Celeribacter indicus: one gene and its partner. The protein of the gene in region 1 interacts with the protein of each later gene in a pairwise test. Links are inferred from orthologs where the notes say so. Each region holds a gene or a part of one and is shown in the gene's direction. Other genes may lie near its edges. The genes, in order: rho and nusG.

Evidence for each region.
Region 2: the proteins of rho (region 1) and nusG interact in binary tests that used the Escherichia coli proteins (3 or more experiments, as listed by UniProt). The link is inferred for Celeribacter indicus from one-to-one orthologs.

What each region holds. Positions count from the first base shown.
Region 1 is NZ_CP004393.1:209,756-212,974, forward strand. The notes cover bases 85-2,984. They hold rho (transcription termination factor Rho), read left to right. Parts: upstream 85-850; coding sequence 851-2,119; downstream 2,120-2,984. Other genes in these bases: hemJ (protoporphyrinogen oxidase HemJ), read left to right, coding at 274-726; mnmE (tRNA uridine-5-carboxymethylaminomethyl(34) synthesis GTPase MnmE), read left to right, coding at 2,147-2,984. Also shown: more of mnmE, read left to right, coding at 2,985-3,219. UniProt on the Escherichia coli protein: Facilitates transcription termination by a mechanism that involves Rho binding to the nascent RNA, activation of Rho's RNA-dependent ATPase activity, and release of the mRNA from the DNA template.
Region 2 is NZ_CP004393.1:639,878-642,908, forward strand. Bases 232-2,943 are described here. They hold nusG (transcription termination/antitermination protein NusG), read left to right. Parts: upstream 232-1,176; coding sequence 1,177-1,710; downstream 1,711-2,943. Other genes in these bases: secE (preprotein translocase subunit SecE), read left to right, coding at 634-831; rplK (50S ribosomal protein L11), read left to right, coding at 1,851-2,300; rplA (50S ribosomal protein L1), read left to right, coding at 2,300-2,943. In the rest of the region: tuf (elongation factor Tu), read left to right, coding at 1-175; more of rplA, read left to right, coding at 2,944-2,998. UniProt on the Escherichia coli protein: Part of the processive rRNA transcription and antitermination complex (rrnTAC). The complex forms an RNA-chaperone ring around the RNA exit tunnel of RNA polymerase (RNAP).

The sequences.
Region 1 (3,219 bases):
AGAAACCCGGACTGTGACGGGAAAGTACGCTTCTCCCGCGACACAGGGCGTCCGTCAACAGGTTCACCGGCGAGATGAAGATAATAAATTCATGTTTTTAAAGGGGAAAAATATATCATCCCCAAATGTGGACGAGATTCTTTCCAACTATCCACGCGGGAAAAGATCGTGGATAAGGCATTAATCCCCAGTTTCCACAGTCCCTACAAATACATCATCTTTTCTTTTCTTTTTTATCTTTTATGAAGGGGTCCAGTAACGACGAGGGCTCCGATGGGCAATTTCCTGGCCGACGCATATCTTTGGACGAAATCTTTCCATGTGATCTCGATCGTCGCCTGGATGGCCGGGATCTTCTACCTCCCCCGCCTCTTCGTCCGGCACACGGAAAGCGTCGAAAAAGGCAGCGAAACCGACCTCCTGTTTCAGGACATGGAAAGGAAGCTGCTGAAACTCATCATGAATCCGGCGCTGATCTCCACCTGGATCTTCGGCCTCTGCCTTGTCTTCACGCCTGGCGTGGTCGACTGGAGCGCCGGCTGGAGCTGGATCAAGGCCGCTTCCGTGATCGCGATGACCTGGTTTCACATGTGGCTCGCCCTGCGCCGCAAGGATTTCGTGGAAGGGAAAAACACCCGCACCGGCCGCCAATATCGCATGATGAACGAATTTCCGACGCTTCTCCTGATCGTCATCGTGATCATGATTATCGCTAAACCTTTCTGAGAAAGATTGACTCCGGGAGCTACCGCTCCTATCTAGGCGCAAATCCCCGCCGTCCGGCCAGAGGGATTCTCCAGCGACATTTCACAGCCCGACCGCCTATCTCGCCGGTCACCACGGATTTTCCATGACAGATGCCCTGAACCTTGCCGACCTGAAAGCCCAAAGCCCCAAGGCACTTCTCGCCATGGCCGAGGATCTCGAAATCGAAAACGCCTCGACCATGCGCAAGGGCGAGATGATGTTCCAGATCCTCCGCGAACGCGCGGATGAAGGCTGGGAGATCTCTGGCGACGGGGTGCTCGAGGTCCTCCAGGACGGGTTCGGCTTCCTGCGCTCTCCCGAGGCGAACTATCTTCCCGGTCCCGACGACATCTATGTCTCGCCCGATGTGATCCGCCAGTACGGGCTGCGCACCGGAGATACCGTCGAGGGCGTGATGCACGCGCCGGGCGACAACGAGCGTTATTTCGCGATCACCAAGGTGACGCAGATCAACTTCGAGGAACCGGAGAAGGCGCGTCACAAGATCGCCTTCGACAACCTGACGCCGCTCTACCCGAACGAGCGCCTGAAAATGGAGATCGAGGACCCGACGATCAAGGACCGCTCGGCCCGGATCATCGACCTCGTCGCGCCGATCGGGAAGGGTCAGAGGTCGCTCATCGTCGCACCGCCGCGCACCGGCAAAACGGTTCTGCTCCAGAATATCGCGCATTCGATCGAGAAAAATCATCCCGAGTGCTATCTCATCGTCCTGTTGATCGACGAACGACCCGAAGAGGTGACCGACATGCAGCGTTCGGTGAAGGGGGAGGTTGTCTCCTCCACCTTCGATGAGCCGGCGCAGCGTCACGTTGCCGTGTCCGAAATGGTGATCGAAAAGGCGAAGCGCCTGGTCGAGCACAAGCGCGACGTCGTCATCCTGCTCGACTCTATCACGCGCCTCGGGCGCGCCTTCAACACGGTCGTGCCTTCTTCCGGGAAGGTCCTGACCGGCGGCGTCGATGCCAACGCGCTCCAGCGTCCGAAGCGATTCTTCGGTGCGGCCAGGAACGTCGAGGAAGGCGGCTCGCTCACCATCATCGCGACCGCGCTGATCGACACCGGCTCCCGGATGGACGAGGTGATCTTCGAAGAATTCAAGGGCACGGGCAACTCCGAGATCGTGCTCGATCGCAAGGTCGCGGACAAACGTGTCTTCCCGGCGATGGACATTCTTAAGTCCGGGACGCGGAAGGAGGATCTCCTTGTCGATCCGAAGGACCTCCAGAAAACCTATGTCCTGCGCCGCATCCTCAACCCGATGGGCACGACGGATGCGATCGAGTTCTTGATCTCCAAGCTGAAACAGACGAAAACGAACGCCGAGTTCTTCGACTCGATGAACGCCTGATTTTCACATTATCAATAGGTTAAACCTGTGGATACGATCTACGCCCTGGCGTCCGCCCGCGGCAAGGCGGGTGTTGCAGTGGTCCGGATTTCCGGGCCGCTTGCGTTTTGGGCTGTTGAAATCCTGGCAGGCGACGTCCCCCCGGCGCGACGGGCCGCGCTTCGGCTCCTGAAGGATCGCGAGGGTGGTGTTCTTGACGAGGCGCTGGTGATCTGCTTCGAAAAAGGGGCGTCTTTCACGGGAGAAGAAAGCGCGGAGCTTCAACTCCATGGCTCCGTCGCCATCGTCAACGCGGTCCTGCGCACCCTGGCGAAGATTGATGGGCTTCGCATGGCCGATCCGGGAGAGTTCACCCGCCGCGCGCTTGAGAACGACCGTCTCGATCTTGCTCAGGTGGAGGGGCTTGCCGACCTCATCGAGGCGGAGACGGAAGCGCAAAGGCGCCAGGCGCTGAGGGTGTTTTCCGGTGCCCTCGGTGAGAAGGTGGAGCGGTGGCGGCACGCGCTCGTTCGCTCTGCGGCCTTGCTCGAAGCCACGATAGATTTCGCGGATGAAGAGGTGCCGAGTGACGTCTCGCCAGAGGTGCTGGTACTGATCGCGGAAGTGATGATCGAATTGGAAACCGAACTCGCGGGTGCGGCGATGTCCGAACGGATCCGCGATGGCTTCGAGGTCGCGATCGTTGGACCGCCAAACGCAGGAAAGTCTACGCTTTTGAATGCCTTGGCGGGGCGTGAAGCGGCAATCACCTCGGAAGTTGCGGGAACAACGCGCGACGTCATAGAGGTGCGGATGGAACTTGGTGGATTGCCGGTGACACTGCTTGACACCGCCGGCCTGCGGGAGACCGAGGATGCGGTGGAGGCCATCGGCATCGAACGCGCCCGCAGTCGTGCGCAGCAGGCCGACCTCCGGGTCATCCTCCTGCCTCATGCCGGCGCTGTGCCGGAGATGCGGCCGGAACCTGACGACCTGGTTCTCGTCGGGAAGGATGACACCGGTCAGGATGATCTGTCGGTTTCCGGAAAAACGGGGCAGGGGATCGACCGGATGGTGAGTCATATCTCCGGGATTTTATCGTCGCGCGCCCTGTCCGCCTC
Region 2 (3,031 bases), 430 kb from region 1 along the record:
CGTGACGGGGACGGTTCAGCTTCCGGACGGGACCGAGATGGTGATGCCGGGCGACAACCTGAAGTTCACGGTTGAGCTGATCGCGCCGATCGCGATGGAAGAGGGCCTGCGCTTCGCCATCCGCGAAGGCGGCCGGACCGTGGGTTCGGGCGTCGTGTCGAAGATCCTCGAGTAAGCTCGGGCTCCGCAAGAGCCTCTGGCGGGTGCGGCCGTCGGTTTGGCACGCCAAAGCGACGAGACGCCCGCCGGTCGGGAACAAGGAAGGGCATCCCAAACGGGGTGCCCTTTTTTGCCATGTCGGCCGATGCCGGCGACCTCCGTGCAGTGAGAGCCGAGGGTCAGGATCGGCAGGCCCCGCCCCGCCGGGGCCTCTTTTCTTTGTCTCCGACCGCGATTCCCGCTTGCAAAGGACGTGACCCTTTCGTATCTCAACGCACGGCCTTAGGGGTATAGCTCAGCTGGTAGAGCGACGGTCTCCAAAACCGTAGGTCGCGGGTTCGAGCCCTGCTGCCCCTGCCATTCCTCCCGCCGCCACGACGACAGCGCGCTCCGGGCGCGGCACCGTCGCGAGGGTTGAAATCGGCACGGTCCTGGCGTACATGCGCCGAAACCTTGAGAGTGCAGGACGAGACCATGGCCAAGACCAACCCGCTTCAGTTCATCCAGCAGACCCGCTCGGAGATCTCGAAGATCGTCTGGCCCACCCGTCGCGAGGTGATGCTGACGACGATCATGGTCTTCATCATGTCGGCGCTGACGGCGACCTTCTTCTTCCTCGTGGATCTCGCGATCCGCACCGGCCTCACCGGATTTCTGAACCTGTTCGGCTGAGCAGGCCACGCCGGACGGCGGTCTCGCGAAAGGAGACCGCGATGCCCGGAGTCTTCGACACGATCACCGACCCGCTGTGCCGCGTTGCAGGGCCGCGAAGATCTTCTTCGTCGCCACCGTGGTGGAACCACGGAGGGGGAGCGCCCGGTGCCGGCTCACCGGTCCGGAGGCGCCGGGCGGGGGCCGAAAGGGTTGAACTTGCGGCGGCGAGCGTATAGAGCGGGCGCACTCTTTCGGACCGGGCGTGCAGCGATTCGCGTTGCGCGCCGCTTTATTGTTCCGGCGAGAGCGTGAAGATTAACGACATCCGGCGCCCTGCCGGAGAGATGAAAAGGCAAAGGCACCATGGCGAAGCGTTGGTATTCGGTGAGCGTTCTCTCGAATTTCGAGAAAAAAGTCGCCGAAGCGATCAAGACGGCTGTGGCGGAAAAGGGCCTTGAGGATCAGATCGAAGAGGTCCTGGTGCCGACCGAGGAGGTCATCGAGGTGCGCCGGGGCAAGAAGGTGACGACCGAGCGTCGCTTCATGCCGGGCTATGTGCTCGTGCGCATGGAGATGACCGACGAGGGCTATCACCTGATCAACTCGATCAACCGGGTGACCGGCTTCCTCGGTTCCTTCGGCAAGCCGATGCCGATGCGCGACAGCGAGGTTGAGGCGATCCTCGGCCGCGTCGAGGAGGGCGCGGAGGCGCCGCGTTCGACCATCACCTTCGAGGTGGGCGAGCAGGTTTCCGTCTCCGAAGGGGCCTTCGAGGGGTTCGACGGCATGGTGGAAGAGGTCGACGAGGCCAACCAGCGCCTCAAGGTCTCCGTCTCGATCTTCGGCCGGGCGACGCCGGTCGAGCTGGAATTCACTCAGGTCAACAAGCGGGCCTGAGGAACGCGCGCGCCGGCTGGCGCGCGAGCCCCGTCGGGGCATGAGCCGTGGGAGGCGAGGGCGACGCGTTGTCCGGACCAGACCACACAACATGAGACCCTGTGAAACGCGTTTCGCAGGGGTTGGAAAGGAAAAGGCCAATGGCTAAGAAACTCGCAGGCACGATGAAGCTGCAAGTGCCCGCCGGTCAGGCGAACCCGTCCCCGCCCGTGGGGCCGGCGCTGGGTCAGCGCGGCATCAACATCATGGAATTCTGCAAGGCGTTCAACGCCAAGACGCAGGACATGGAGCCCGGTGCGCCGTGCCCGACCGTGATCACCTACTACTCCGACAAATCCTTCTCGATGGACATCAAGACGCCGCCGGCGTCGTTCTATCTCAAGAAGGCCGCCGGTCTGAAGCCGGTGGGCAAGCGCAACCGTCCCAAGGGGGCTGCGCTGCCGGGCCGCGAGACCATCGCGACTGTGACCGTCGCGCAGGTGCGCGAGATCGCCGAAGCGAAGATGAAGGATCTGAACGCGAACGACGTCGAGGGCGCGATGCAGATCATCCTCGGCTCCGCGAAATCCATGGGCATCGAGGTGAAGTGATGGCGAAACTTGGCAAACGTACCCGCGCGGCTCGCGAAGCCTTCGTCGGCAAGGAAAACCTCAGCGTCGAGGACGCGCTCGACCTGATCAAGGCGAACGCCACCGCGAAATTCGATGAAACCGTTGAAATCGCGCTGAACCTCGGTGTCGATCCCCGTCACGCCGACCAGATGGTTCGCGGCGTCGTCACCCTGCCCAACGGCACCGGCAAGACCGTCCGCGTCGCTGTCTTCGCCCGTGGCGCGAAGGCTGACGAAGCGCAGGCCGCCGGTGCGGATATCGTCGGTGCCGAAGACCTGATGGAAACGATCCAGGGCGGCACGATCGAGTTCGACCGCTGCATTGCGACCCCGGACATGATGCCGATCGTCGGCCGTCTCGGCAAGATCCTTGGCCCGCGCAACCTGATGCCGAACCCGAAGGTCGGCACCGTGACGATGGACATCAAGGCCGCTGTCGAAGCCGCCAAGGGCGGTGAGGTGCAGTTCAAGGCCGAGAAGGCCGGCGTCGTGCACAGCGGCGTGGGCAAGGCGTCTTTCTCCGCCGAGCAACTGGCGCAGAACATCCGCGCCTTTGTCGATGCCGTCCAGAAGGCGAAGCCGACGGGCGCGAAGGGCACCTACATGAAGAAGGTCTCCCTGTCCTCGACGATGGGTCCGGGCGTGTCCGTCTCGGTGGACTCCGCGACCGGCAACTGATCCGCGCGATCGGCTCCGACACTTTTGAAGGGC